One region of the Rothia sp. LK2492 genome, then DNA from elsewhere that is predicted to be linked to it. Evidence: riboswitches for the same ligand, from Rfam matches in the RefSeq annotation. Region 1 holds a riboswitch; each other region holds the start of a gene.
The links. A riboswitch is a leader RNA that binds a small molecule or an ion and turns the genes downstream of it on or off. The one in region 1 is predicted to bind S-adenosylmethionine.
Positions count from the first base shown of each region.

Region 2: it holds a riboswitch for S-adenosylmethionine, as region 1 does, so the genes downstream of both, VVR27_RS06400 (ABC transporter ATP-binding protein) here and VVR27_RS09815 (hypothetical protein) in region 1, are expected to answer to the same signal.
Region 3: it holds a riboswitch for S-adenosylmethionine, as region 1 does, so the genes downstream of both, VVR27_RS05825 (methylenetetrahydrofolate reductase) here and VVR27_RS09815 (hypothetical protein) in region 1, are expected to answer to the same signal.

Region 1 covers NZ_JAYWLX010000009.1:56,337-66,582, forward strand. Annotated here, with positions in the region: gene VVR27_RS09800 (amino acid permease) at 1-87, shown strand, start outside; gene VVR27_RS09805 (thymidine kinase) at 328-945, shown strand; gene VVR27_RS09810 (hypothetical protein) at 1,072-1,812, shown strand; SAM riboswitch class IV at 1,926-2,043, shown strand; gene VVR27_RS09815 (hypothetical protein) at 2,060-2,485, shown strand; gene VVR27_RS09820 (hypothetical protein) at 2,590-3,354, opposite strand; gene VVR27_RS09825 (DUF262 domain-containing protein) at 3,351-4,484, opposite strand; gene VVR27_RS09830 (NADP-dependent isocitrate dehydrogenase) at 4,563-6,782, opposite strand; gene VVR27_RS09835 (TIGR00730 family Rossman fold protein) at 6,965-7,924, shown strand; gene VVR27_RS09840 (VOC family protein) at 8,077-8,964, shown strand; gene VVR27_RS09845 (prolyl oligopeptidase family serine peptidase) at 9,018-10,246, shown strand, end outside.
Region 2 covers NZ_JAYWLX010000004.1:195,297-205,542, reverse strand. Annotated here, with positions in the region: gene VVR27_RS06430 (ABC transporter ATP-binding protein) at 1-262, shown strand, start outside; gene VVR27_RS06425 (NAD(P)-dependent oxidoreductase) at 471-1,433, opposite strand; gene VVR27_RS06420 (TetR/AcrR family transcriptional regulator) at 1,561-2,214, opposite strand; gene cls (cardiolipin synthase) at 2,310-3,806, shown strand; gene VVR27_RS06410 (glucose-1-phosphate adenylyltransferase family protein) at 3,837-5,045, opposite strand; gene VVR27_RS06405 (LLM class flavin-dependent oxidoreductase) at 5,221-6,633, opposite strand; SAM riboswitch class IV at 6,726-6,828, opposite strand; SAM riboswitch class I at 7,006-7,098, shown strand; gene VVR27_RS06400 (ABC transporter ATP-binding protein) at 7,104-7,901, shown strand; gene VVR27_RS06395 (aliphatic sulfonate ABC transporter substrate-binding protein) at 7,987-9,030, shown strand; gene VVR27_RS06390 (ABC transporter permease) at 9,033-9,890, shown strand; gene VVR27_RS06385 (AMP-binding protein) at 10,226-10,246, shown strand, end outside.
Region 3 covers NZ_JAYWLX010000004.1:59,887-70,132, reverse strand. Annotated here, with positions in the region: gene iolD (3D-(3,5/4)-trihydroxycyclohexane-1,2-dione acylhydrolase (decyclizing)) at 1-855, opposite strand, end outside; gene VVR27_RS05865 (deoxyribose-phosphate aldolase) at 894-1,820, opposite strand; gene iolC (5-dehydro-2-deoxygluconokinase) at 1,848-2,813, opposite strand; gene VVR27_RS05855 (sugar phosphate isomerase/epimerase family protein) at 3,091-4,098, shown strand; gene VVR27_RS05850 (DUF308 domain-containing protein) at 4,362-5,315, shown strand; gene VVR27_RS05845 (aldo/keto reductase) at 5,409-6,395, opposite strand; gene VVR27_RS05840 (trypsin-like serine protease) at 6,516-6,803, opposite strand; partial or broken gene VVR27_RS05835 (trypsin-like peptidase domain-containing protein) at 6,843-7,070, opposite strand; gene VVR27_RS05830 (hypothetical protein) at 7,159-7,494, shown strand; SAM riboswitch class I at 7,503-7,593, shown strand; gene VVR27_RS05825 (methylenetetrahydrofolate reductase) at 7,698-8,609, shown strand; gene metE (5-methyltetrahydropteroyltriglutamate--homocysteine S-methyltransferase) at 8,647-10,246, shown strand, end outside.

The sequences.
Region 1 (10,246 bases):
GTCCACAAGATGGTCAGCGGCTCAAAGACCATCCCCCTCAAGCAGGTGGATGTCTCTGGCATCGAGGTTGAACCCGTCAAGGGCTAACTTCAAACTGAACGGTGGCGGGGCGGACGTGCTCTCGCCGGCTGATCCTCTCGAGACTCGCGCGGGGCGCTCGCCTCGATTCATGCCAGCCCCGAGCCAGCCGGCTGCAAGCACGTCTACTCCGCCACCGCTGCGCCAGCATGGCTTACCTTTCGCTCGCGAGGGGGAGCAGCCATGCTGGTGTTTTTGTTTGCGGGTAGACTGGTGCCGTTTGATTTTTCTGGTGAAGGGGTAGCGCACGTGGCTAAGCTGTATTTCCGTTTTGGGGCGATGAACTCGGGCAAGTCTACGGCCCTGCTGCAGGCTGCCTATAACTACGAGGAGCGGGGCCAGCGCGTCCTGCTGGCTAAGCCCCGCGTGGATACCAAGGGTGATGCCCTCATTGTTTCTCGCCTGGGCGTGACCCGCCATGCTGACTTCCTCATTGGCCCTGAGGACTCAGCGAAGGATCTCTTTCATGCCGCTGCTGAAGTAGCTGAAGACCCTGACCGGATGCACTGGCACCTGCCCGTCTCCTGTCTGCTAGTGGACGAGGCACAGTTCCTGACCTCAGAACAGATTGATGACCTGATGCGCATTGCCGTGCTGGAGGATATCCCAGTGCTTGCCTACGGTATCCGCACCGATTTTCGTACTCACGCCTTCCCCGGTTCTGCCCGCCTGCTTGAAATCGCCCACACCCTTGAAGAATTGAAGACCATTTGCCGGTGCGGACGTAAAGCACTCTTTAACGGGCGGACGCTTGATGGTAAGTTCATTTTCGACGGCGACCAGGTGGCCATCGACGGCGTGCACGTGGGCTACGAGTCCCTGTGTGCTACCTGCTACCTAGAAGAATCTGGCGGTGCGCTGAGCTAAGGGCGGAGCTGGTTTTCTACGGCGCGTAGAAGAAATATTTCGATTACTGGCCGGTAGCTACTCCAATATAGTGACCTGGGTCTACTCTGAAAGGGTATTTACTCCTTTCAGGTGAAAGAGGCAGACATGTCTTCCCCCACTTCTCGTTTCCTGTCCGTACCTACCGCCGCGCTGCTAGCTTTGACCGTCCTGGTCGGTTGCGGTTCAAACAGCGATGAGCCAGTGACTGCTGAGAGCAGTGCATCGTCGGCAAGCTCTGCTGCGGCTACTACCGCTACTGAGACTTCGGCGGCTTCTGAAACTTCGTCCGCCGCGGCGGTGCAGGCGGAGCTGCCTGAGGGCTACAAACTGATTTCCGCACCTAATAATGGCCAGTCCTTTGGCGTGCCCGAGGGCTGGCTGGAGGTGGATAGTCAGGCTATGGCTAATGATGCCGAGATTCAGGCATACTTGGAGCAGGCTGGTTCTGAGACCGGTATGAACGCTGAGATGCTAAAGCAACAGATGGCTCAGCTTGATGTGATGGCTATGTCTGCGACTCGTGATGCAGCTGGTTTTGCTGAGAACGTCAACGTTTTGGCGGAGCCGGTTTCTGCATCGGTGGCGCCTTCTGCTGAGGAAGCTAAGGCGATGGTTGAGGAGGTTAACGGTACAGCCGGTACATTTGCTGAGGTTCAGACGTCTCTGGGCGAAGGTGTCACTCAGGCGTACACTGCTGAGGTTGCTGGGGTAGATGTCGGAGGTGTTTACATCATTGTGCCGGCAGGCACTGGTGACGGTTACAGCATTATCACCGTTTCAGCTTCGGACACCGCTAAGGCACAGGAAGTTGCTGACAACATCGTAAAGTCACTGCAGAAGAACTAAGTTATTTGGCAGACGAGGGGCTGCCCTTCACCTACCAGCGGTAGGGGAGGGCGGCCCCTTTGTAATAGAGCTTATTGTGTGAACTGATAAAACTCTGTTGAAGTTGCTACCACGATTCAGAAGCCCAACGCTAAGCCCTTTGACTTGTTGGCTGGCAACCGCCTTTCGCAGACGGTGCCTTCAAAGGAAAATCGGTCACCAGGCTCAGACGGTCCAGTGAAAGTAGCGACTATTTTAGGAGGCCCTCATGAGTCAGCTTTCTTTTTCTTCTTCTAATGCCGATGCAGAAACAAGCAAGGACACTGTTGGTACCCGCTGTATTCTTCACACTGCTGGTCACGGAATTGTGCCTGCTGTTGATATCAACGCTTCAAATAAGTTGTGGGAGAAAGCCACAGTGCTTGAGCAGCGCGGCACCCGGTTGAAACTACAGACGGCAGACGGCGCGGCCTATTTCTGGCACCACGATCCGCAGCGTATAGCTTATCTCTGTGCACCTGAGGGTGGCGATAACCAGGACATCGAATCTGATGAGAAAGCGGCTGCGCCGGTATTGCTATTTAGTTCCAGCCATAAACTCTTGGGTAGGCGTATCGAAGGAAGTTTTCCTCAGGCGCATCTTTCGGATGAACCGTTGGATGCCTGTGAATTAGCTCCTATGCTAATTAGCTAGAAAGGTATCTTTATATAAATAATTAGGTAAGCCAATATAATGGCTTACCTAATTATTATCTTGGATAGAAATTAATTTTATATGCAGTTAAATTCTATGAGTGATTATTTAATAATTTTACGAAAATGGAGCTGTGTGTGGAATCGTATAAAATCAGCCTCGAATGGGTTGCTTATAAGATTATAATTCCCATTGATGTCACAGATTCTATTTAACCCTGAAGCATAAAGGTTGAGGGCGTACGGGATTTCAAAAGAATGCCAAACAATTAGTGCTAATAATTCTTCAGAGAAACTGATTCCAGAATTGCCATGAGAAATTGAGTTTCTCAAGTCAACTTGAAATTTAATAACATCAGGATTTAGTGATGTATTATTAATTAAGGATGTGTAATCTTCAGAACATTTAGATGAGATGTAGGTTAGGCACTCTTTGATTCGAGAATTGGATGGATTGGCACCGTAAGGTATCGTTGACTTAATGGCATCCGACCAAGCTGTTTTAATTTTACCGTGATCTTCACTTTTAAATCCTTTTGAATTATTGGACTTCTCAACAAATTCTTCTATGTCTTCAAAATTTGGAAACTCTTTTTTTAGACGGGTTATAGAGCAATCGCGTAGGGCAGACTCCACATTGGAGGAAGCTTGTACAATTATATTCTGCTGCATTTTTGATGTCATCCATGATTCAAGTGACATGGGTCTAACATTTTCTTTAGCTTTAATCCATTGAGGATAAAATCTAATAGACTCAATTAAGGCATCCCAAGTTACAACAGAATTTGATATGTTATCTAGTCGGATAGGGGAATATGTATCAACCAGTTTTTGCAAAACTTCAACAAGCGAAAATTCTGAAGGTATCATTCGCCAAATACCTCTATTGCAGCTCTCATTCTTTGGCTGATAAAGAATTTATCTGAACCATTTCGGCTGACTGCTTGCCAATCAAGTTCATCTGAAAAAATGTGTAATCTTGACAGCAGTTCTTCTGCTCCAATTTCAGATTTCTCGATACGTTTCATGAGTCCTACATACAGAGAGTCTACATATGAGATACTATGTTCTCGCGCCCATCCTTTATCGAGGTAAGCTTGGCGAATAAGAGATGTTACTCTGAGGAATAGCTGTTTGGCGTTTTCTAATTCATGACTGGGGTTATCTGCATAGCGATGTTTCTCATAAAAGTCATTAATGAACTCCTTCATTGGAGCTGAATAGTTTTCCCAATTAAAGTACAAGGCTAATATTCTAGAAATTATTTCGTGATCATGTGCATTGACGTCATACTTTCCGTATAGATGTCTCCAATCTGAGGTGTTATTGATTTCCTCAATAAATCCTACAATTCTGCCCGCAAATGTAGCTATTCTAATTTGATGTGGGGTAAGTTTTGTTCCGCCAGAGTTGATTCTTTCAAAAATCTGATAGATTGTACTTAAATCACCGGGCTCAGGGACTGTTCGAACTATTGTTGTTGTAATACCAGTGTTTCTAAATTTCCTTTGTTGTTCAGATGATAGGTCTTCGTAAGACTTACCGGAAAATTCATCTGAAACATATTTTAAAACAAAAGGAGAATTTACGGTTTCGCCGTTATCTTGATTTCTCCTTTGGATCCTTCCTTCCTTAAAGAACCTCAATGTAGTAAGGCGCTGTTGACCGTCAAGGACAAGTAATCTATTATCGCTTTGCTCGACCAAAAATATCCCAGGAACTGGAAAGCCCACCAGAATAGATTCAATGAACCTGTCCATTTGTTGCTTTTTCCAGACAAATTCCCTTTGAAAGCCCTCTGTTTCAAGTTCTTCAGTGTTGCTTCTGAACTGTGGTACAACTAGGTCACCGTCTTGGAGCCTGCGAATTAATCCGTCGATATCATACACCTGAGTCGCATATCTGACAGATTCTAGTTCTTTATCAATATTTTCATTAATAAATTCTTCATCGGTTATCTCGTCTGTTTGGAAATTATTGAACTGTAGTTGGTTTTCCATATATATTTTTCCTTTTTCTGGAGGGAGAGGCGCATCAGCAAAATAATGCTGATGCGCCTTAACAATGAATTCGTTATTTTATGTCAGTGTTTCAAGAATGCCGTTGAACATCGCACTCGGACGCATCACGGCTTCGGCCAGTTCGTCGGAGGGCTTGTAGTAACCGCCCAGGTCCACGGGCTTACCCTGAACCTCCAGCAGCTCAGCCACAATAACCTCTTCCTTCTCACCCAGACCCTCAGCTAGCGGTGCGAAAGCCTCAGCCAGCTCTGCGTCCTCGGTCTGAGCAGCTAGCTCCTCAGCCCAGAACTTAGTCAGGTAGAAATGCGAACCGCGGTTATCGATCTCGCCCACCTTGCGTGACGGTGACTTGTTCTCGTTCAAGAAAGTGCCGGTCGCAGCATCCAAAGTGTTCGCCAGAACCTGCGCACGCGCATTGCCGGTGGTCTTTGCCAGATGCTCGAAAGAAGCCGCCAGTGCCAGGAATTCACCCAGTGAATCCCAACGCAGGTGATTTTCTTCCACCAGCTGCTGAACGTGCTTGGGCGCAGAACCGCCAGCGCCAGTCTCAAACAGACCGCCACCGTTGATCAGCGGAACAATGGAGAGCATTTTCGCGCTGGTGCCTAGTTCGAGGATGGGGAAGAGATCGGTCAGGTAGTCACGCAGAACGTTACCGGTCACCGAGATGGTGTCCTCACCTTTGCGGATGCGGTCAATGGAGAACTGGGTGGCAGCCTCGGGTGCCAGGATGCGGATGTCCAGGCCCTCGGTGTCGTGGTCACCCAGGTACTTGTTGACCTTAGCAATCAGATTTGCATCGTGAGCGCGCTTCTCGTCCAGCCAGAAAACGGCGGGAGTCTGAGAATCGCGGGCACGGGAGACAGCCAGCTTGACCCAGTCCTGCACGGGAATGTCCTTGGTCTGGCAGGCGCGCCAAATGTCGCCAGCCTTCACATCATGTTCAATGAGCACATCGCCGTTGGACGCAACAATCTGCACCTTACCGGCTGCATCTAGCTGGAAGGTCTTATCGTGTGAGCCGTACTCCTCAGCCTTCTGAGCCATCAAACCAACGTTGGGCACGGTGCCCATGGTGACGGGGTCAAAGGCGCCGTTCTTACGGCAGTCGTCAATAACGGTCTGGTAAACACCGGAGTAGCAGGAATCCGGCAGCACCGCCAGGGTGTCGGCCTGCTGGCCTTCCTTGCCCCACATCTGACCGGAGGTGCGGATCATTGCGGGCATGGAAGCGTCCACAATGACATCTGAGGGGACGTGCAGGTTGGTGATGCCCTTATCTGAGTTGACGTACGCCAGCTCGGGGCCTTCTGCCAGGCCCTTCTCAATGAGGTCGCGGACGTCCTGCTGGATGTCGGCGGGTAGGGTTTCGATACCGCTGATGATCGCTGCCAGACCGTTGTTGCCGTTGAGGCCGGCCTCCTCCAGTTGCTTACCGTACTTCTCAAAGAGCTCAGAGAAGTAGGCGCGTACCACCCGGCCAAAGAGGATGGGGTCAGAAACCTTCATCATGGTTGCCTTGAGGTGCACGGAGAAGAGCACGCCCTCAGCCTTGGCGCGGACGATCTGCTCAGCCAGGAAGGCATCCAGCTTGGCGACGTCCATAAAAGTGCCGTCAATGATTTCGCCATCCAAAACGGGCAGAGATTCCTTGAGAACGGTCACGGTGCCGTCTTCTGCCACGTGCTGAATCTTCAGAGTGTCATCACCAGAGATCACCACTGACTTTTCGTTGCTGAAGAAGTCGTTCTGACCCATGGTGGCCACGTTGGTCTTGGAGTCTGCGCTCCACGCACCCATGGAGTGAGGGTTCTTGCGCGCGTAGTTCTTGACCGATAGGGGAGCGCGGCGGTCAGAGTTACCCTCACGCAGCACAGGGTTAACGGCTGAACCCTTGACGCGGTCGTAGCGAGCGCGGACGTCCTTCTGCTCTTCGGTCTCAGCTTCATCAGGGTAGTCGGGGATGCCGTAACCCTGAGCCTGAAGCTCAGCAATAGCTGCCTTGAGCTGGGGCACGGACGCCGAGATGTTGGGTAGCTTGATGATATTAGCTTCGGGGGTCTTAGCGAGTTCGCCCAGTTCGGTTAGCGCATCTGCAACCTGCTGGTCAGCGGGCAGAATGTCGCTAAACTGTGCCAAAATGCGGCCGGCCAGCGAAATGTCGCGGGTCTCAACCTCAATACCGGCGGTAGCAGCGAAAGCCTCAACGATGGGTTTGAACGAGTAGGTGGCCAGCAGCGGCGCTTCGTCGGTGTGGGTGTAGATAATCTTTGCCATAGGGTGGTCTCCCTTGATCAGTTTTTAGGCAGGTACTGTTACTCAGAATACTATCTTGTGCCAACCCTCACATAATTTTACGAAGCGAGAAGTCTACGTGTTGAGAAGAGCTGAATTAGCTCTGCCGCAGGGCGCTTGTGGGGTGAGCTGGCTTGGCTCTTCTGGCCGGTACTCTAGAAAGCATGTCTGTTATCCGTGTTTCAGCAGTAGTTTTTGTGAGTGACGATATGGAGGTGCTGACCGTGCGCAAACGGGGCACCACCGGTTTTATGTTGCCCGGCGGCAAACCCGAACCGGGGGAAAGCTTCGAAGAGACAGCCGTACGCGAAGTCTATGAGGAGTTGGGGCTAAGGATTTCTGTTCCCGGCCTGCAAGAGATCGGCGTCTTTACCCAGCCTGCCCTCAATGAACCCGGAATGATGGTCGAAGCTCATGTCTATCTGGCGCCCATCGTTGATACCAGCTGGGGTAAGGTGCGCCCGCAGGCTGAAATTGAGCAGATCCGCTGGGTTCACCCCGTTGCAGGTAACCTAAAACACCAGGCACCGCTCAACACCGAGGCGGTCTTTCCTGCCCTGGTCGAGCAGTTTGAGGACTTCGATGTGCAGAAATCGCTGACCGTCTTTATGGGCTCGTCTCTGGGGAATAGCCCTGTCTTCTCGGTTGAAGCAAACCGGCTGGGGTTTGAAGCTGCCCAGCGCGGCGTCAGGTTGGTGTACGGAGGTGCGCAGATTGGGCTGATGGGGCAGATGGCAGATGCTGCTCTCTCTGCGGGAGGCGACGTGCTAGGTGTTATTCCCGAATTCATGGTTCCTCTAGAAAAAGCGCATCAGAACCTCACCGAGCTAGTGGTCGTGGAAACCATGCACGAGCGCAAGGCTCGTATGGCAGAGGAGGGGGATGCTTTCGTTGCTTTGCCCGGTGGCCCCGGAACCCTTGAAGAATTTTTTGAAACTTGGACCTGGTACTACCTCAACCAGCATAATAAGCCTCTCTATCTGCTGAATGTGGGCGGTTACTGGAACCCGCTGATTGAGGCGCTCAAATCGATGGCGGACGCTGGCTTTGTGGATAGCCGCTATTTTGAGGGTTTAACGGTGGTGCAGGATGTGGATCAGCTGTTTGCGGAGCTGGGCTGGTAGCGGGAGCCTGGGGTGTCACTCAAGAAGTCAGTTCGCCGGAAAGAAATTAACTTTTTGGGGGCTGCCCTTTTCTCTAGGGTGAGGGGTTGACGGTTACAATTTTCTAGGAAATACTTTACAAGTAAAGTAAATGTTTTTGAAAGGCCCCCGCCATGACTGAAGCCTCGCATGGAACTCACCTTCTGCCAGCAAATACCACCATGGGCACTGTCCGCCTGCGCGTCAAAGACCTAAAAGCTGTCTATGACTACTACACCCGCGGCGTAGGTCTAGTTGAACTGACTTCTGACCTACCCGGCGTCCACCTAGGTTTGGGCAATCAGGTGTTAGTGACCCTCGAGCATGACCCTTCCCTGCGCGCCCCTGCCCGCACTGAAGCCGGCCTTTTCCACGTCGCAATTCTCTTTGACACCCCGCAGGATCTCGCCAAGTCACTCATTCGAGGCTTGACCTCCTACCGCAACCGATATGTAGGTTCAGGCGACCACCTAGTTTCCCAGGCTTTCTATTTTGCTGATCCAGAGGGCAACGGAGTTGAACTCTACATTGACCGTCCCCGCGACCAGTGGCAGTGGTCCAACGGTGAGGTTGCTATGGATACTCTCCATATTGACCCCGTTGAATTTATTCGCCAACACCTGACCGATGAGCAGATCGCCTTGGCGGCAGAGACCCCCGCAGACTACGCAGGCACCGTGGGTCACGTGCACCTGCAGGTGGGGGATGTGGCTACTGCTCAACAGTTCTATGTTGATGCCCTGGGCTTTGAGCGCACTGCCGGGTTGGGTAACGCTGCGGTCTTTGTCTCTGCTGGTGGCTACCACCATCACATGGCCATGAATGTCTGGAATTCTCTGGGTGCCAGCCCTCGCCAAAACACCCTGGGCCTAGGAGTGGTGAATCTTCACCTACCGGGGGAGGGAGCGCTCGATACTCTGGCTGACCGCCTGAAATACAAGGGCATTGCTACCACTTTTGATGGGCAGTCGCTGAACTTCATGGACCCCTGGAATAATCAGCTGCGCGCTCACTCTGCTTGATGCGTAGCCGGTGGACATTGAGGCCAGCATCACTAGCGGGTAACTTGGTAGGCATGACAGAAACACCGCACAACACCGATTACCTGACCCAACTGATTGAACACCCCCGCATGGTCTCCCTGACCGCAGGCCGCGAGGGTAACCCTGTGCTGACCATCAATACCCTTAACAAGGACGGCGCCAAGTACCGCCCCCGCCTCTGGGCACTAGAAAAGAATACGGGTCACAGTGGGCGCACCTACCCGCTGACCGCACCCGACTCCGGGGCCAGCGTCCTCACCGTTACCGATAAAGGGATGCTCTACCTGAGTCTAGACAAAGACGTGGACGAGGCCGACTCCGAGAGCGTCAAGGGAGTCTACCGGCTGCCTGAGCAAGGCGAACCCGAACTGGTCTTTACGTACCCCGGCGGTATCGACTCCCTAGTGGTGCGCGAGCGCGAGCAGGGAACCCGCTATATCTTTAGCGCCAAAGCCCACCGCGGTAGCTTGGAAGAGCAGGCATCAACCCTGGACTCACGGAAGAAAACCGGCACCAGCGGGGTGCTCTACACCGAGTTCCCCACCCGTTACTGGGATCATGACTTGGGCACCGGCGTCCCCGCCCTCTTCGTCAAAGACGGTGACGGCGAACCTCGGCGCATAGAACTACCCGGCGGCCCCCGCGCTCAACTCAGCGGCTTCACTGTTTGCCCCACTGGCAAACTGGTGGCAGTCAGTGTGGAAACCAAAGAACGCGGTATTTACCAGCGCTCTAGCGTTTGGCTACTAGACCTGGACGGCGGCAAAGAGCCCCAGCAGATCGCAGCAGCAGACGGCACCCATGACTACGACCCCGGGAGCTTCAACCCCGGCGGTACCGGGCTAGAAATTTTGAAAGTACGCCGCTGGCAACCGGGCCAGTCCATTAAGCTCAACGCTCACTACTACGACCTAGCCAGCGCGAATCTCACCGAGTTGTCCAGCGATTTGGACCGCTGGTCCTCTCACCTGGTCTGGCTAACGGATACCGACTACGCCTTCGTCACCGATCACCTGGGGGCAACCGCTATCTTTACCGGTAGTATCGGCGGCAGCGAAACCCGCGCCCTGGTTGATGATGGCGCCAGCTACTTCTCCCACCTTGCCTACAACAGGGGGCAACTGGTGGCTCTGAAAAATAGTCACCAGCACTCTGCCTACCCGGTCAGTATTGACCCTGCCACCGGTGAGGTCACCCGCTTGGCCGCTCCCGCGGAGGAACTACGCGCTCCCGGGCGTCTGGAGCGTCTCACCAGTACCGC
Region 2 (10,246 bases), on a different contig from region 1:
ACTCCAAGCCGAAATGGGCTTCGCCTGCCTCTTCGTCACCCACGACCTCGCCGTCATCGACGCCCTGGCCGATCGCATCGCCGTGATGCGCCGCGGTGAAATCGTAGAGCAAGGCCCTCGCGAGCAGATTCTGCGTCACCCCCGCGAGGTCTACACCCAGCGCCTGCTGGCCGCTGTGCCCCTCCCTGATCCCGACGCTCAGGCCCAGCGCCGCGAGCTCCGCGCCAAGTTGCTCGAAGAAACCGGCGCCGTCGTCAGCTAAAGGCGCACAAAAAGTAAATTCCGCGTAGCTGACCCTCTCGCCCGGTTCGCTTCGCTCACAAGGCGATTCACGCCAGCCCCGACCAGCTACGCGGAATTTATTTCTTGTGCTGAGGGATGTAGGTGGACCCTACCTCAGCGTTTAAAAAGAAGTGACCGGATCTTTACACATTGTAAAGATCCGGTCACTTCTTATTAAGCAGGAGAAGCTAGTTCATTTTGTTGCGCCAGTCGGCATCCTTGCCGGCGCGGGTGTCACGCAAGGCCTGCAGGTTTTGCGCAATAAGGCTCTCAGGGTCTACAGGGCGGCCGCCAGCAGAGTGCGGCGTAATCACAATGTTCTTAGCAGCCCAGAGCGGGTTATCAGCAGGCAGGGGTTCAGTCACCGCTACATCGATACCAGCCCCAGCAATACTGCCCTCATTGAGAGCAGCGACCAGGTCAGCTTCATTAACGGTAGGGCCGCGGCCCACGTTGATGATGTAAGCGCGGGTAGGCAACTTAGCCAGACGCGCGGCATTCAAAGCGTTCTGCGTAGCTTCAGAATTGGGCAGAATCATCACGAGGATGTCGGTCTCGGGCAGAACGCTATCGATATCCTCGGTAGCAATTACGGGGAAGCCTTCACGCTCACCGGCGGTGGTCGCCACACCGGTCACCTGAGCGCCGAACGTCTGGAAAAGGCGGGCCGTAGTAGTGCCAATAGAGCCAAAGCCCCAGATGGTGACCTTGGCATCCAGCAGGGTGGTGACCTGGTCAGCGGGGTGAAGCTCCTGCGCCCCGCCCAGTTCCCCAGCCCAGTTGCTGCGGTCTTGGTGCTCTGCCAGGGTCGGCAAGAAGCGAACAAAGTTCAGGGTCAGCGCCAGAGCATGCTCCGCCACGGTCTTGGAGTGAAGACCGATCCCCGAGGTAATAACAGCCTCCTGACGGAAGCCCGCTGCGCGTGCCTGATCCGGGCCAGCTAGAAGCGACTGAACCAGCTCCACCTGTTCAAGGTGAGCGGCGGCGTCCTTTAGCTGTTCATTAGTGTTAGCCCAAGAAATCAGCACATCAGCGTCATAGTGTTCAGCGTCAATGTTCACGGTAGGGTCATAGGACACCACGGTGTCTTCCGCCTCAAGACCCAGGCGGGACTCATCCAGGGTGACAGAGGTAGGAACAAGAATTTTCACGAAATCTCCTCAAAAGCGCAGCCGTTGGCACTGCGGGTACAGTACCACTCTACCCAAGGGTGCGAGCTGGAGCACAAGAAATGACGCTGATTGGTCTTCGAAAATAGGTGGGCACAGCGCCCGCGGTTTAATCTTCGCGCAAGAGGTAACGGAAGGTCTGCACAGCCTCACTCACCAGCTGCTGGCGCTCAGCCTCCTCCGGCACACCGCGCACAAAGTCTAGGTGCCGTAAAAGGGCGGTTGCAAGGTGAACGGCCGCGCTGGCTTTCTCCTCACCAGCGGCAGAGGCGGTGTTGGCCGTATTAAAGGGGAAGGGCCCGCGGCGGCCAGCTACCCTAAAGGCTGGCCAGTCAACGGTGAGCAAAAATGCCTGTAAGGTCTTTTCGCACTCGAGATTATGCAGTCGCATGCGGTAGCGTAGCTCCGGGTAACGCGAGATAAGATCCTGCACCTGCGTATACGTAGGGCCATCTACTGAAGCCACGATAATATCGAGCAGAAGGTGGGTGAGACGCTCGAAAAAATCCAGGTGCTGACGCGCGGCGTCCTTCTCAAGAATCTGCTCGGTGAGTTCTGGGGCACGTAAACCCATCACGGCGTCCTCTTTCACCGCAAAATAATTGAAGAGGGTGCGAGGGCTCACCTGAGCTTCGGCCGCTATTTCATCAGTGGTGGTTTCTTTCAAACCCTTCTCAGCTACCAGCGCCAAGGCTGCGGTGTGGATTGCAGTATGGGTGCGTTCACGGCGCGCTTGGCGCACAGACTTCTCAGGTTTGCTCACTCTCCCAGTCTAGCCGCTTACTTCCATCACCGGGGGGGCAAAGACTCAGGCAAGTACGAGCGCATCTTGTCACACCTAACGGTAGACTCAGAACGGTGAACTTATTCTTGCCCACCATCGACATCCCTAATATTCCGGACTGGCTATCGGTAACTTTGGTCGTTATCGATGTTCTGATCCGCCTGACCGTAATATTTTGGCTGCCCTATAACCGCAAACCGGTGGTGGCTCTGGGTTGGCTGATGGCCATCTTCTTCATTCCCTTCTTAGGTCTCATCGCCTTCCTGGTCTTCGGCTCTAACCTGGTGCCCAAGCACCGGCGCAGCCGTCAGCGGGCCATGAACCAAATCATCAAAGATGTCATCGGCGGTGAGGACGCAGTTTTGGGCGAGGTGGAAATTTCTGAACCCGCGCGTGTAGCAGCCAACCTTAACTACAGGCTGGGAGCTCTTCCTCTCATTGGCGGCAACAAGTTTGATCTGCGAGAAAGCAACAACGATGCCCTGGCAGAGCTCGCTGAACAGATTGACAAAGCAACCACCTATGTCCACTTTGAGTTCTATATCACCGCCCTAGACACCGCCACCGAGCCCCTCTGGGACGCCCTGGTGCGCGCCCACGAGCGCGGAGTGAGCGTCCGGGTGCTCATTGACCATATTGGCGCCCGCAAATACCCTCGGTGGAGGGAGCTACAGCGCAAACTCACCGCTGCCGGAGTGCCCTGGCGTCTCATGTTGCCCCTCAAACCCTGGAAGGGCCAGTGGCAGCGCCCCGACCTGCGTAACCACCGCAAAATTGTGGTGATTGACGGCGAAATCGCCTTCACGGGGTCACAGAACGCTATCCACAGTTCCTATAACCTCAAACGCAACCTCCGAAAAGGCTTGAACTGGAAGGACCTCTCGTATGTCTGCACCGGTCCTGTAGTTCACCAGCTCAACGCTGTGTTCGTCTCGGACTGGTACGCAGAAACCAAGGAACTTCTGCTCTCAGAAATTGACGTCAGCATCATCAACGACGCCAAGGTGAACATCAACCAGCGTCCCTTAGCGCAAATTGTGCCCTCAGGCCCCGGGTTTGAAACCGAAAATAACCTACGTCTGATCAACCACCTGATCTACAACGCTGAAGAGCGGGTCACTGTCTGCTCGCCCTACTTCGTACCAGAAGAAACCCTCTTGCAGGCACTGACCAACATGGCGATGTCCGGCATCGAAGTCACTCTCATCGTGTGTGAAAAGGGCGACCAATTCTTGCCCATCATGGGTCAGCGCTCCTATTATGAGCAGCTACTGCGCGCCGGGATCAAGATTCAGCAGTACCCCGGCCCCACCGTCCTCCATTCCAAGTTCATGATTGTGGACGATGAAATAACCTTCATCGGTTCCTCCAACATGGATCCCCGCTCCTTCGCCCTCAACTTTGAGGTTTCCACCTTCATCGTGGACAGGGGCATGGTCTCTGAACTTGAGCGTATTGCCAGTGACTATATCTCTGAATGCAAAGAGCTTCGCTACGACGAGTGGATCAACCGCCCCGTTTATCAGAAGGTTACCGAGAACGTATGCCGGCTGTGGAGTGCCCTGCTCTAGCAGCGCTGCTGACCCAATAAAGGTAGTTGCTTAGGCAGGGGCGACTGCCTCACCATCAAAGCGGCGCCCCTGACCGCTACCTTCGTATGCCAGTACGGTAATGTTGCCCGGCCCGGGTTTAATCTGCCCCATCTGCTCAGCTGGCACCTTCGCGCCAACATCCACAATGACAGCCCGCAGGTGTGACCCCGCCGGAATCAGAGCATCGCCCATGATGATGCTGCGCTCAACCACCGCACCTGCCTCTACGGTTACTCCGGGGCCAATGACGCTGTGTTCCACACGGCCGTGAACCCTAGCCCCGTGTGCCACCAAAGACCCCTGAACCTGCGCAGTGGGGGCGATATAGGCCGGCGCGTAAGGGTCTGGGTGGGGAATAATAGCCCACCCCGGGGCGTCCAGCTGGAGCCCCTTACCCTCTAATAAATCCATGTGGGCACGGTAGTAGGCGTCAACGGTGCCCACATCTTTCCAGTACCCCTCCATCAAAAACTCGTGCACGGCACCGTGCTGAACCAGGTGGGGGATGAGAGTCTCACCGTAATCCCCTAGAGTCTCACCCACGGCGTCGGTATCAGCTCGGTCGACACCCTCTAACAAGGCATCCAGAGAGTTTCGAAGGGCGGTCACCGAGAAAACGAAGATCTCAGTGACAATCTTCTGTGACGCTGGAGCCTTGGGTTTGTAGTCGTAAGCAACTACCTTTTGACCATCAGTGCGCACCACCCCGTAACGGGAGGCGTCCTCATCAATCTCGGTCGTCACAATAGTGAGGTCAGAGCCAAGCTCATCGTGCTGCTCAAGGACCGGGCGCAGGTCCAGCTGATAGAGGTGGTCTGCGCTCATCACTATCACGTTCCGTGCACCCACCGATTCCAGCAGAGGCACCTGCTGGTAGAGAGCGTGCCCGTTACCGCTGGCAAAACCATCCACAGCATGACCCTGAACCGGCGGAAGAATACGCAAACCATCGCGGGTGCCGTCCAGGTCCCAGGGGCGTCCGCCGGCAAGATGCTGGTTGAGGGTGAAGGGCTGGTACTGCTCCACCACCCAGACGTGACGCAGCCCAGAGTGCGCCAGATTAGACAGGGCAACATCAATCATGCGGTAGATACCTGCGAAAGGGATAGCCGGTTTAGACCTGTGATCGGTCAGCGGCGAGAGCCTGCTCCCCCGGCCACCGGCAAGTACCAGGGCGACCGTCGGCGGCTGCTGAGTATGCGGAAAGGGATCTGACACGGCAACCCACTCTCAATAGTAAGTACACATCTTTGTACTAGCCATACTCGCACACTTTAGGCCTCTGAGCACAGCAAAAGAAACCTTCAAAAGTACGGTCTTACTCCACATCCACACTTTTGAAGGTTTCCTGATGATTCCCGGTGACGCACGGGGGCGTTTCGGTCAGCTTGTCCTAGCGGACGTTGCCGTCCGCGGCGCTGCGCTGACCAACGTAGGCGCCGCGGTAGGCTGCAGCCGGGTGGGTATCTGCCACCTTGGTGATGCCCTCACCGAAGAGGTTCTCCCGCAGGGTGGAACCTTCGTAGGCGGTGCGGTAGCGGCCGCGCTTCTGCAGTTCGGGCACCACGAACTCCACGAAGTCTTCGAAGGAACCCGGGGAAACATGGTAGGCAAGGTTGATTCCGTCCAGGCCACCCTCGTCAATCCAGCGTTCTAGCTCATCGGCAACGGTCTGGGGTGAGCCCACGATGACCTCGCCCATGCCGCCGGTAGCGCAGTGCTCAGCGATATCGTGACGCGTCCAGTCACGATCCTTGGATTGTAGGGTGAAGGGGGTCAGGAAGGACTGAATCGACTCGGTCTCAACGTACTTGAGCGCCTCGTCCTCATCGAACTGGGAGAGATCCACACCGCTCCAGCCGCCGATAATTGCCTGAGAAGCTTCTAAGTTGGCGTACTTCTTGTACTCCTCGAACTTTTCCTGCGCCTTCTCGTCAGTCTCATCAACCACAACCGAGAGCATGGCAAGAATCTTGGCATCATCACGGTTACGGCCCGCTGCTTCAACAGCGTCGCGGATGCGGCCGGTCAGCACCTTGGTCAAGTGGGGGCGCAGGGCGGTGATGAAAATAGCCTCGGCGTGCTTTCCAGCAAACTGCTGGCCGCGGGATGATGCGCCCGCCTGGAAAATAACCGGAGTGCGCTGGGGTGAGGGCTCAGACAGGGCGATACCGGGCACGGTGAAATGCTTCCCCTTATGCTCGATGGGGTGCACCTTGGTGGGGTCAGCGAAGATACCATTTTCACGGTCACGCAGCACCGCGCCGTCCTCCCAGGAACCCTCCCAAAGTTTGTAGCAAACATCCAAGAACTCATCTGCGATCTCGTAGCGGGTATCGTGTGGGATCTGAGCTGGCAGGCCCTGGTTTTCAGCAGCTGACGCCAGGTAGCTGGTCACCACGTTGAAGCCCACGCGGCCGCGGGTCAAGTGGTCAAGGGTGGAGTAGGACCGTGCCAGGGTATAAGGCTGGTTGTACGTGGCAGCTGCGGTGACGCCGAAGCCAATGTTTTTGGTAACCGCTGCCATGGCTGAAATGTGCAGGAAGGGGTCGCCCACCGGAACCTGCGCGCCGTCGCGCAGGGCATCGGCCACCGAGTTCTTGTAGACATCGTAGACGCCCACCACGTCGGCGATGAAGATAGCGTCGAAGAGGCCCTTTTCGCAGACCTTTGCCAGATCAGTCCAGTATTCGATGGTGTTGTATTCATCCGCACGGTTGCGGGGGTGACGCCAGGTGCCGAAGCTCTGGTGGCTGGTGGTGGTCATATCGAACGCGTTGACAACGATACGCTTCTTCTCGGTCATGAACCGGTGCCTTTCGGGTCAGCCCTCACACCCCGTGCCTGGCTAGCGATACAAAAATGACGCCTAACCTCTTGTGAAGGTGGCGCCTAGTTGCGCCGTACTTGCAGTTATCTGCCGGATCCTCATCTGGAGCACCCCGCTACGGGAGAGGGTTGCCGCCCAACGAGCCAGAGCTTAGCGTTGGGTCTCATGATCACGGTTTTAGTCTAACGAGGTGAGGGGGCGCTGAGGCAAAGTTTAGGGACTCTGTTTCACACTGTGAACCGGGTTGAGTTCTGTTACGGACGGCGGGCCGTCACGGAGCGTCACAAACGTTAAGAGGCGTCACAGGCTAGATTTTCAGGCACCGCGCCCATAGGCTAAAGCCACCGATAACCATCCAGAGCGACCGAGAGACTTGGCTCCACGACGTCGCAGCAACCACCCACCATAGGGACCGGTGCTAACGCCAAGAAACGATGGAGAAAGCAATGAGCACACTCACGCTAAAGCACACCCTCACCGCCTGTGACATCAACTTCTCGGGCATCGCTAAGAGCTTCGCCGGCGAGCGCGGGGCAGTCCACACGGTCCTCGAAGGTGTTTCGTTCACCGCCTATCCGGGTGAGATTATTTCGATTATTGGTTCCTCAGGCTGCGGTAAATCAACGCTGCTGCGTGTAGCGGCTGGTTTGGAAGCAGCCAGCGCGGGTGAGGTCACCATCGACGGCGCTGCCGTTCGTGGCCTAGATTCACGGGTAGCCATTGGGTTTCAGGAGCCCAGGCTTTTACCCTGGCGGTCTATTGCTAAGAATGTGGCTCTGGGCCTACCCAAGGGCACCCCTAAGGACGACGCTCGGCAGCATGTTGATGCCCTCTTGCGGCTGGTGGGGTTGGGGGATTATGCGGCGCATCGCCCCCGCGAGATTTCAGGAGGCATGGCGCAGCGCGCATCCCTGGCGAGAGCACTAGCGCGTAACCCCGGCGTCCTGCTGCTCGATGAGCCTTTTGGTGCGCTGGATGCCCTGACGCGTATCAAAATGCAGGATCTGCTGCTGGATATTCATGCTCAGGATCCCGCAACCATCCTATTGGTCACCCACGATGTGGAAGAAGCTCTCTACCTATCAGATCGCGTAATTGTGTTAGGCACACCTGATCCGCACTCGCCTGCCACGATTACCCGAACGGTTGAGGTGCCCGGGCACCGGCCCCGTGATCGCGGGGATTTAGACCTCGCTTTGTTGCGCAAAGAATTGCTGGCTGAGCTCGGCGTCGAAGAGCACTAAGTACCAGCCCTCTCCTTTACAGGGTATCTGCCCCCCTGGCCTTTGCTTCTTGCACCCACACACTACGACATTTCAAGGAAACCCCGTGTCAATCTTTTCTCGTTTCGCCCAATCCTCCGCCCTCCTGGCCGCTGGCGCCCTGCTACTGACCGGCTGCCTGGCAGGTGAAAACGCAGCTCCTGAAGCCTCAGCTCCAGCCTCAGCCGCGGACACCACAATCACTGTCGACTACGCCACCTATAACCCGCTCTCCCTCATCATCAAGGAAAAAGGGTGGCTAGAGACTGCTCTCCAGGATGAGGGTAAGACCGTGGAATGGGTGCAGTCAGCGGGATCGAATAAGGCTAATGAGGCTCTGCGGTCTGGGGTTCTTGACGTCGGCTCAACCGCCGGGTCAGCGGCGCTCCTTGCCCGGTCGAACGGCTCCCCCATTCAGGTGATTGACCTCTACTCCCAGCCTGAATGGGCTGCTCTGGTCACCACCCCCGACTCCGGTATTACCTCGGTTGCAGACTTGGCCGGTAAGTCAGTTGCAGTCACCAAGGGTACCGACCCCTACTTCTTCCTGCTCCAAGCGCTTGAAGAAAACAATGTCTCACCGCAGGATGTCACAATCGAGCAGCTCCAGCACGCTGACGGCCGTACCGCTCTCACTAAGGGCTCGGTGGATGCCTGGAGCGGGCTAGACCCCATCATGGCAGGCACCGAAATTGAAGACGGCAACATCCTCTTCTACCGCAACGTTGACTTCAATACCTACGGCTTTTTGAACGCTACCGAGGACTTCATCGCTTCTGACCCCGAGTCCGCTCAGACCATTGTTGATACCTACGAGTACGCCCGCGAGTGGGCTTTAGCTAACGAAGATGAGGCGATTCAGATTCTGGCGGATGAATCGGGTGTCACGCTAGAAACCGCACGCACCGTCTGGGAACGAACCAATCTAGACATTGATAACGTGCCCGGGGAGGCCCAGCGTACCGTGCTGACAAGGGTTGGCCCTTACCTGGTTGAGTCCGGGGACGTCGCCACCCAGGCTGATGTGGACTCCGCTTTGGGCAGTCTCATCCACGATTCGTTTGCCACCAAGGCTGACCCTGCACGTATCTCGGCGCTGGTGAGTGAATAGCCATGTCCTTGCTTCCAGCCACTGATACCCGCCCCTCCGAAACTAAGCGAGTAGCACGTAGCCGGGCGGGGGCGTCCTCACGGCCCGTGCAACTGAGCACCCGGGGCAACCGCTGGCTGCCCTGGTTAGGCGCTCTGCTTCCTCTCACTCTGCTGGCGCTCTGGCAGTACCTGAGCTTGACCGGGGTGTTCAGCGCCGTCCAGTTGCCCGCACCATCTAGGGTGGTTGCAGCAGCCCTTGACCTTCTTGGACGCGGCCAGCTGGGGATACACATTGCGATCTCAACCCAGCGTGTCCTCCTTGGTTTCACCATCGGTGCCCTCTTGGGCCTGGCATTGGGTGCTTGGGTGGGCCTCTCCCGCTGGGCTAACCTGCTCGCGGCCCCCACCATTGGGGCGCTACGCGCTGTTCCCTCTCTGGCCTGGGTTCCCCTGTTGCTGCTATGGATTGGCATCGGTGAGAACTCAAAGGTCACTCTTATCGCTATCGGTGCGTTTTTCCCGGTCTATACCACCGTCTCAGCCGCGCTTGCCCATGTGGACCCCAAACTGGTTGAAGCTGCCCGCACCTTCGGCATCCGCGGGCTGGGTCTCTTCACTACGGTTCAGCTACCGGCGGTTTTGCCCGCGGTGGTCTCTGGGTTGCGTCTGGCCCTCGCTCAGGCCTGGCTCTTCCTGGTGGCAGCTGAGCTGCTAGGTGCGTCCATGGGGCTGGGGTTCTTACTCACTGACTCCCAGAACAACGGCCGCACCGACCGTCTGCTGCTGGCCATCGTCCTGCTCGCGATTTTGGGTAAGCTGACCGACCTGGCTCTAGGTGCTTTTGAACGCTGGGTCAAGGTCCGCTTCCCCTCCAACTAGCCCCGGCTTCCAGGCTAAGCCTAAACTTCACCGGCATGTTCTTACGTCGCGCCGGTGAAGCTTTGGGCTATCGGGTGGAGTGGGCCAGCGGACGGCGGGCTGTCACGGAGCGTCACAAACGTTAAGGGGCGTCACGGTTAGAGCCGTCACCCGGGCGGGCTTTAAGCTGGAAGGGCACGCAAACCATCCAGAGCGATCTCAGAGACCTGGCTCGCTAACGATCGCAGCAACCACGCCATACCAGCCCCCACCGTCAAAGCACTTGAGCTTGAAACAAGGGGGGCAGGTTTAAATGAGGCGCCGGTGCTACTGCCAGCTACCGATGGGAGAATCCCTTGGGCGCACCTGCCACCTTC
Region 3 (10,246 bases), on a different contig from region 1:
ACCAACAGCGCCAAGGCACAGTGGGTGATCCCAATCCATGACACCAACACCTGCCTGGGTGTAGGCAACGGGAATGCCAGTAGCTTCAGCGAACCTCTTAAGCTCATCGGTTGCAAATGCATAGTGAACACCGCCACCTGCAATAATGACAGGTTTCTTTGCAGATCGGATAGCTTCAATAGCTGCGCGGATCTCTACGTCCTCAGCCTCGGGGCGGCGAATGCGCCACTCGCGGGGTGCTAAGAATTCTTCGGGAACGTCAATCAGTTCAGCCTGGACATCCTGAGGCAAAGCAATAGTGACCGCACCGGTTTCAACGGGATCAGTCAACACGCGCATACCGTTCATCAGTGACGCAAAGACCATTTCGGGGCGCCAAACACGGTCAAAGTAACGGGAAACCGGGCGGAAGATGTCGTTGACGGTGATGTCGCCGGCGTCCGGGCGCTCCAGCTGCTGCAACACGGGGTCAGCCGCACGGGTAGCAAACTGATCCGAGGGCAAAAGCAGGGCTGGTAGGCGATTCGTGGTTGCCAGTGCCGCACCGGTCACCATATTAGAAGAACCGGGGCCAATAGAAGTGGTTACTGCGTAGGTCGCACGGCGGCGGGTATGGCGGGCATAGCCCACAGCCTGGTGAACCTGGGCCTGCTCATTGCGGCCCTGATAGTAGGGCATAACTTCGGGTTCGAGCTCCTGGAACTGGCGCAAAGCCTGGCCCACACCAGCAACATTGCCGTGGCCAAAGATGCCAAACATGCCGGGGATAGTGCGCTCACGGTAGGTCTCCCCGCCGACTTCGTCGACGGTGTACTGGTTGCCCAGAAACTTTACGACCGCCTGAGCCACTGACATTTTTTGAGTTGCCATGATCTTCTTTCTCGGTTTCAGATCTAAAAAGTAGGTTGGGTATACGCTGAAGTGTTCAGCAGGGAAGCCGCGGTTGCCACAGCACCGGCAACATCGCCGTCTTCGGGGTAGAGCAGGGTTCTACCCACGGTCAGCCCCTGCACGCCGGGCAGCTTAAGCGCTGCTTCCCAGGTGCCAAAGACCTCGTCTGGTGAGCCGCTGGGGTCACCACCCAAAAGCACCGTAGGTAGGGTGGTGGACGCCATCACGCGCTCCATCTCATCTACAACCGGTAGCTTCATCCAGGTATAAGCACTGCTAGCACCCAGAGCGCTGGCGATACCTACAGATTTGATTACGGCGTCCGGGCTCAGGTCGTTTTTGATAGCACCGTTCACGGTCTCCGAGATAAAGGGCTCAACCATGGCGTACATGCCGCGCTCCGCCAAAGAATCAACTGCCTTTGCAGTTGCCTCTAAAGTTGCCACGGTTGCGGGGTCGCCGTAGTGGATGCGGGTAAGCATCTTGCCGCCATCAGCTCCCAGCTTCTCCAGTGCCTGAGCAGTATGACCGGTGAAACGGTCATCTATCTCGTTAATGAGCCCGGAGAGACCACCTCGGTTCATCGAACCAAATACCAGCTTGCCCTCCAAGGCGCCGAGTAGCAGCAAGTCATCCAGAATGTCGGGGGAAGCAAGCACGCCATCCACTGCCGGATTTGCTAAAGCAACCTGTAGGCGATCCAGCAGATCCCGGCGATTAGCCATTGCCAGCGCGTTGTCTCCCACCTTATTGGCTCCGCGGGCAGGGTGGTCAGCTGCAACAATAAAATTCTGATTGCCGTAGACGGCACCGGGATGGCGCTTGCGGCTGGACGCTGCGCGGAAAACCGCCTGAGGGTCTTCTACCCGGGTGCGGTTCAGGTGCTCATACCGCCTGGGATCGCGTTCTTCGTTGAGGTTAATGGTCATAACGTGTTCCTCTTGTTCCTGGAGCGGCTAGAAACCGCGGCCGCGTTCTTCGAGCAGTGCCTTAACTTCCGATTCACTAGGCATAGCTTCTGAGCAGGCAATCTGGGAGGCAACGATAGCGCCTGCTGCGTTAGCGAAGTCGAGAACTTGCTGCAGGGGCCAACCGGAGATGATGCCGTGAGTGAAGGCGCCACCGAAGGAGTCACCTGCACCCAGACCGTTAGCAGTTTCAACGGGTACGGGAGCAGAAACAATACGCTCAGTGGCGGTCTTTGCCATAAGGCCGTTAGCGCCCATTTTTACCACGGCAATCTTGACGCCAGCTTCCAGCAGACGATCTGCCTGCTCGTCGGGGGTACCATCGCCTACTGCAGTGGCACACTCTTCACGGTTACCAATAGCAATAGTTGCGTACTTGAGTGATTCCTTAGCCGCTGCAGTAGCATCCTGCGGGTTTTCCCAGAACATGGGGCGGTAGTCCAAATCCAGGATGGTGTGCTGACCTTCTGCAAGCTCTTCGCGGGGGCGTGATGCATGGGCGTGAAGCTGAGCTTCACGAGCGGGGTCCTGACACAGACCGGTGAGGGTGGTCCAGAAGATCCGAGCCTTCTTTACGGCTTCGGTATCGACCTGTTCCTTGGTAATCTGCAGATCAGGAGCGGTGGGGAAACGTCCGTAGAAGTAGAGGGGGAAGTCTTCTGGGGGCTTGATGGCACAGAAGGTAACGCAGGTTTGTAGACTGTCATCCACCAGCACGTTGGCGTCATCCGAGCCGTAGCGGTGCAGTTCACGGCGCAAAAAAACACCAAAGGGATCGTTACCCACACTGGTAATCACCGAGGTCTTGTGCCCATATTTTGCAGCAGCTACAGCCACGTTTGAGGGGGAGCCACCCAGGTACTTGCGAAAGGTGGTGACGTCTTCAAGACCGACGCCGATATCATCGGGATAAACATCTACACTGATGCGGCCCATGGTCAGCAGCTCGTACATTCGGTGTCCTTTACTAGCTTTGCGTGGTTCGGCTTGTTGCCGAGGAGGTCTACTACTAGCGTGCACTATGTTACTTTGTCCTGTCAATCTTTGTACTGACATATTGACAAAATTCCTTTATCTTTACAGAATATTGGTGAGTCAAATAATAAGAAGGCTCAGATAAGACCTCCGGGCACCCAACAGCCAACTATCACGCACCTCAGGGTGCGCCCGGCGTTCATTTTGAACCGTTCCAATTACTTGGTTCGAACGCCGCTTTTCAAAGGAGAAACCTATGAAACTTGGTGTCTACAGCGCAATCTTGCACGACCGTCCCCTAGAAGAAGCCCTGGGTATCGTCTCTACCCTCGGTCTTTCAGGTTACGAACTCAACACCGGAGGCTTCCTACCCCCGGCACACGTACCCGTAGACGAAATACTCGAAAACTCCGAACTCGCAAAGGACTACCTTGCCAAGTTCGAAGCATCCGGTGTGGAAATTGCAGGCCTCAACTGCAACGGCAACCCCCTGCACCCCAACCCCGAAATCGGAGAGAAGCACGCAGAAGACCTCCGCAAGTCCATCCGCTTAGCACCCCTTCTGGGCCAGACCCGCGTGGTCACCATGAGCGGCCTGCCCGGCAGTGAGCCAGGAACCAAGCACCCCGCCTGGCACGTCAATGCATGGAACTCTGGCACCCTGGATTCCATGGACTACCAGTGGGACGTCGCGGTAAAGTTCTGGAGCGAGATTGAAGAACTCGCCGCGGAGAACGGCGTCAAGGTAGCTCTCGAACTCCACCCACAGAACCTGGTCTTCAACCCACCCACCACTAAGCGTCTGGTAGGGCGCATCGGCGCTAAACACATCGGCGTTGAGCTAGATGCCTCCCACCTCTTCTGGCAGCAGATGGACCCCGTCGCGGCAGTGCGCTGGCTGGGCGATCTCACCTTCCACTCAGCAGCTAAGGACGTGCGCATCAACCGCGAGAACGCCGCGATTTACGGTGTTCTGGACGAGCGCTTCCGCCGCCTCTCCCCCGAAGAGAACCGCGTCAATCTTGGGGGCGACGAATGGGTCAACGAGTGGCCCCAGGATTCCGCCTGGGACTTCGTGGCAGTGGGCGTTGGACACGATGCAGCCTACTGGGCAGAGTTCATGAAGGCTCTTTACGAGGTAGATGAGAACATGTGGGTCAACATCGAACATGAGGACACCTCTATGGGCCCCATCGAAGGTCTGAAATACGCTACACGTACTTTATTAGAGGCCGCCGACATCGCTGGCATCAAGGTCACCTAGTACCGTCGAATTATGCAATCCAACCCCTCCCTGCTCACAAGAGCAAGGGGGGGGTTCTACCCATCGGAGAGCCTCAACAGCGCTACGCTGCGCGGGAACGCCCAGAGCTGCCCCTAAGCCAACCGTCGCCCATCCATAGACCTGAGATATTCTAACGCTCCTTTTCTTATATGGGAGCGTACCGGTGAACCGCCGCACAGATGCGCGCCGCGATTCCCAGGTAATGTTCAGACTTATTGAATGTGAGCTGTAATATATCCTGTATGACTGAGAATGGTAACACTCCCACCCCTGAAAATAATCCCCCCAACGCCCAAAGCTACGGTTCTTACGGTTCCCAAAGTGGCACCTCGCAGAACGGCGGGGCTTACCAGCAGCCCTACGGCGCTCCTACCTACGGCACATCCGCAGGTGACCCCCAGCAACCCGGCGGTAAAAAGCCCAAGAATATTGTTGGCATCGTTGCCCTGGCACTTTCTGCCCTTGGTTTTGTGCTGGGCCTCTTCCCCGTGACAGCCCTCTTCGGCTGGCTTCTACTCTTTGCCGGTTTCGTAACAGGTATTGTGGGCCTTTTCCAAAAGTTGAAGGAAAAGATCACCTCAATTATCGCTATCGCACTTTCAGTAGTGGGCACCATTGCCTCAATCATTGCAATTCTTGTTTTCGCGGCAAACACCATTGCAAATGACCCCGAGTTTGAACAGATGATACAGGACGCCCAGACCTCCGTATCTGCTGCAACAACCCCCAGCGCATCAGCAGCCGCCGAAGAGACCTCAGCGGCTGATTCTAATGAGCAGAGTGCGGCTTCACTTGACGGCGTGCTCAAGTTTGGGGAAACCGCTGAATACAATGATGGCGTTAAAGTAACCGTCTCAGAGCCCCGCACCGATTACACCCCCGGCGATACCGCTGCCGGTAATGATAATGATGCACTCAAGAACTATGTAGTGTTTGCCGTGACCATTGAAAATGGTTCACAGGAGACCTACGATCCTGTCATGTTCCTGGCTAGCGGCAACTCAGCAGGACTTGAGGCTAACCAGATTTTTGACAGCGCACAGAACTTGGGTAGTACTCCTTCAACAAAGCTCCTCCCCGGTGACAAGGTAACCTTCGATATGGCTTTCGCAGTGGCAGATGTTAATGACATCACTCTCGAAATCAGTACAGATTTTGAGCGCGACGAGATTCTCTTCACTACCAAAGACATCTAAACTCCTTTTAGCCTCTTTATAGAAGCTCAGCCAAAAGCCTGCCCCATTATTTGGGGGCAGGCTTTTTGGGTTATACCGGCAAGCGGGCAAAGCTTAGAAGGGTGCGATTTTGGGCGGCGCGGGGAAGATGGCGTCCAGTTGAGCCAAATCGTCCTCGCTGAAGCGAGTAGCTATGGCGGCAGCGTTGGTGCGCACCTGGTCAATGGTGGTAGCACCAGCAATGACCGATGACACCGGGCGTTGCTGGGCCAGCCAAGAGAAAGCAACCTGCACCTCGGTCAGTCCGCGCTCGGCGGCAAACTCCGAGAAGGCACGCATCTGATCCCAGTCTGTCGAGTCCAGCAATTCGGGCTTGATGCGGGTCAGTCGCCCTTCAACAGCCTCCTTACCGGGGTTATATTTACCGGTCAGCAGACCGTTAGCCAGGGGGAAGTAGGGTAGGACGCCCAGGCCAAACTCGCGGGCAGCGGGCAGTACTTCTAGTTCAGCGCGGCGGTCCAGCAGGTTGTAATGGTTCTCTGCGGCGATGTAGCGAGTGCCTAATTGCCTGCCGATATATTCCGCTTGGGCTATCTGCCAACCGGAGTGATTGGAGCTGCCAATATAGCGCACTTTGCCCTGCTCAATCAGAGTGGCAAGTGCTCCCAGGGTTTCTTCCACGGGCGTGACGGGGTCGGGGGTGTGGTGGAAGTAGAGGTCAATATAGTCAGTGCCCAAGCGGCCCAAGGACGCTTCGATAGCGCGCATGATGTAACGTCGGGAACCTCTCACCCCGTGGTCAGTACCGTTGGCGCCATCCATATCCATGCCAAATTTAGAAACAATCACGATTTTGTCCCGGTCAATGCCGGTGTCTTTGAGCGCCTGACCGAACATGGTTTCAGATACCCCAGGCCGAGCCCCGTAAATATCGGCAACATCAAAGAGAGTGATGCCCTGCTCCACGGCGGCTGCCAGCACATCGTTGGTGCCGGTCTGAGTTTCGGTGGCGGTTTTGCTTCTACCCAAGTTGTTACAGCCCAGGCCAACGGTCGATACGGTCAGGCCGCTACGGCCTACTTGGCGATATTCAATGCTCATACCTCTACCCTAGGTATAAGCCTTCAATCTTACAAAACCCGGTGGTACTCAGGGAAAAAGTCCCTGAGTACCACCTCGTAGAAAGTTAAGAACAACAGATTAGAGGGTATGAAGTAGGGCCTAGTTTATGGTGGCAAACTCCCCAGTATCAGCAACTCCCAGAGCGTTTACTCCTGCGGTATGTTGAATCCAGCTTGCAGCCTGACTCAGCAAAGCATAGTTAGATTGAGCGTTGATATTACCGCCTGGGGAAAGATCACCGGTGGAGCATACAGCTACAATTCGGCCATTAATCACCAAAGGTCCACCCGAGTCCCCTCGGTTTGCTGCACCAGAGACACCCCGCAGTTGAGCTGCGGGACCACCATAGGTATCAATTGAAGGACCCTCTACCTGCACTGTTGCCATACGTAGGCTAGTCGTAGGTTGGTCATAGGCCCCCAGCCCTTAACCAACGATAGTTCCAGTATCACCAGTGCGTGGACTGTAGCTAACATCCAACCTAGGGTAGCTTGGAAGAGAAACTGGTCGGTCTAGTTGAACCAAGGCAATATCTCCACTGTGAGCCGCATAGACTCTACTGGCCCTGACGGCTGTACCGGGGTTGAGCTGGTCATTGGAGTGATAGACCTGCATGTTGGAGGCACCATCGATGCAGTGTTTTGCTGTCAGGACCCATTGTGCGTTGAGTTATTCACCGGTACAACCGCTGATTCCATTGCTGCCGGTCACATTGAACCGAAGCTGGACAGCCCAAGGGCTCGTGGCTACTGAACCACCAATAATATTCGGAGTCGCACCAGAATTCGTATCTGTACGCGTTTCAGCCGTAGCCACTGCTACGGAGCTGAAGGAAATTGCACATGTCGCGGCGAGCACGGTGCAGAACTTTCTAATCGAAACCATGATTATAAAACCTTTCAAGAAAAGTAAGAAAAAAGCTCCACTCTCACTCAAAGAAACCGGTGCGACCTTTACATACCATCGCAATAAAGCCCGAAATATTACTGTCATGTGTCTCAACACACCCGACACAAAGTCAAAAAGCTGCACAGAGCGGCGGTTTCTTGCCAGCGCCCTGCCTGCGCTTTTAGTGTAGAACCATCAAACCTATCCAGAGCGACCGAGAGACCTAGCTCGATGACGTCGCAGCAACCACCCCTGACGGGAAAGGTGCTCCTGCTAGGACCGATAGAGTGCATCACCAGCGGTCCACCCACCGCACTGTGTGGCGCCCTCCCGCCACCAATGGGAGCGGCTACCGCATTCTTTCGGGTCCACCCAACGACCTGTAAGGAAACCATGAGTACCTATACACCGGCGCTCTCCTACGAACTCTTCCCACCGCGAAGTTCTGCCAGTTGCGAGAATCTGCTGACGACCATCGACCAGCTGGCGCCCACCAACCCCGACTATGTGTCGGTGACCTACTCCGGCGACCGGGCTCGTAAGCAGAAAACCCTGGCCCTGCTAGACCATCTGGTCCACGAAACCCAGCTCACTCCCCTGGCTCACCTCACCTGTGTGGGGCACACCGCCGAGGAGCTGGAAGCTGCTGTTCGCTGTATTCTGGCGATCGGCGTCCGCGGATTTTTAGCCCTGCGCGGCGACCTGCCACCGGGCAGCACGCAGGCCCCCGATATCCCCTTTGCCCGGTCCCTGGTTGACCTCATTCGCCAAGTTGAGACCCAGGATTTTGCCCACCTAGCAGCAGGACGCGTGGCGGTGGGGGTAGCTGCTTACCCCTCTCGGCACCCGGAGTCCAGCTCGGAACTGCAGGATATTGAAATTCTGCTCTCCAAGGAGCGGGCGGGGGCTGACTTCGCTATCACCCAGGTTTTCTTTGAGGCGACCCGCTACGAATCCCTGGTGCAGCGGGCCCGAACCGCGGGGGTAACCCTACCCCTGATTCCGGGCATCATGCCGGTCACCAGCCTGCGCAGGCTCACCACGCTCTGCTCACTAGCGGGCCTGCCCGTGCCCCAGCAGCTGGCCTACGACCTTGAAACCGCGAGCGGGGATGCCCAACGGCACCGTATCGGGGTGGAGTTCGGCGTCCGCCTGCTCCAAGAATCCCTCGACGCCGGTGCCCCCGGCATCCACTTCTACACCTTCAATGAACACGCAGCGGTGCTGGACGTTCTCGAGCAGGTCAACCTGCCCCGCTACAGCACCCGCTTTGAAAACCCCCTGGCCGAACTGACCTACGCCTAAAAATATCGGCCCAAAGACCTTATAGAAAGACACCACCATGACCACTGTTTTCCCCACCGCAACCATCACCGGCTACCCCCGTATCGGCGCCCGCCGCGAACTCAAGCGCGCTGTTGAAGCCTACTGGGCGGGTAAGTCCAACCAGAACGAACTGAAGCAGACCGCCCAGAAGATTCAGCAGGACGCCTACCGCACCCTTACCGAACGCGGCCTGACCGACGACTACGCTATTCCCGCGGACTTCTCCTTCTACGACCAGGTACTCGATACCACCCGCCTCTTCACCGCCCTGCCCGCCCGTTTCGAGTCGGTACGCGACGACCGCGGCCTGATCGACCTGGACGGCTACTTCGCCCTGGCTCGCGGCACCGAGCACCTGCCCCCGCTGGAGCTGACCAAGTGGTTCGACACCAACTACCACTACCTGGTGCCAGAAATCGGCCCGACCACCGGCTTTACCCTTAACACTGAAGCCCTCGATGACCTGCTGGCAGCCGCGGAGGCGGCGGGGACGTCCGCCCGCCCCAGCATCACCGGCCCCCTCACCTACCTGCTCCTGGCAAAAGCTGAGGACGGCTCCCCCGCCGACTTCGCGCCCCTCGACCGTCTAGCAGACCTGTTGCCCCTCTACCGAGAACTGCTCGCCCACCTGGCCGGCCGCGGTGTGCGCTGGATTCAGTTCAACGAGCCCGCCCTGGGTGCTGACCAGGCTGTGAGTGAAGCCGAGCTGGCGCAGCTCATTGAGAAGACCTACGGGGAGTTCACCCAGCTCTCTGACCGCCCCTCCCTGCTGGTCACCAGCCCCTACGGCAACCTGACCGGTCTATTGGAACCCCTGGCTACCTCGGGCGTAGAGGCCCTGCATCTTGACCTGGTATCTACCGGTTACGATCAGGACGCCCTCGCCCGCCTCTTCGGCGGCAATTCGGCTCCCCTGCTGGTGGCAGGTGTAGTGAACGGCCGCAATATCTGGCGCAACGACCTGGCAGCCTCCCTCCACACCCTACAGGCAGTGGGAGCGGCGTCCGTCTCGACCTCGACCTCCCTGCAGCACGTGCCCTACGACCTTGACCTGGAAACCGGGCTCGACCAGAAGCTCACCAGCTGGCTGGCCTTTGCCCACCAGAAAGTCAGCGAAGTTGCCCTGCTCGCTCGAGGGCTCGCCGAAGGACCAGAGGCTATCGCCACCGAGGTTGAGCAGGCCAAGGCAGCGCTGGCAGCGCGCGCCCAGTCCAGCGGAGTCAACGACCCCTGCATCCGCGAGCGCACCCTCTCCATTACCCCCGAGAACTACGAGCGTCCGTCCGCTCGGGTGCGTCAGCAGGCCCAGGAGGACCTGAATCTGCCCCTGCTGCCGACCACCACCATCGGGTCTTTCCCGCAGACCGGTCATATTCGCTCCCTGCGTGCGGACTACCGCAAGGGTGCGCTGACCAGGGAAGAGCTCGATACCCACCTGCGGGAGGAGATTCGCTGTGTGATTGACTTCCAGGAGCGCCTGGGGCTGGATGTGCTGGTACACGGTGAAGCTGAGCGTAACGACATGGTGCAGTATTTTGCGGAGAACTTCGACGGGTTCGCGCCGACCGAGCACGGCTGGGTGCAGTCCTACGGCTCGCGCTGTACCCGCCCCTCGA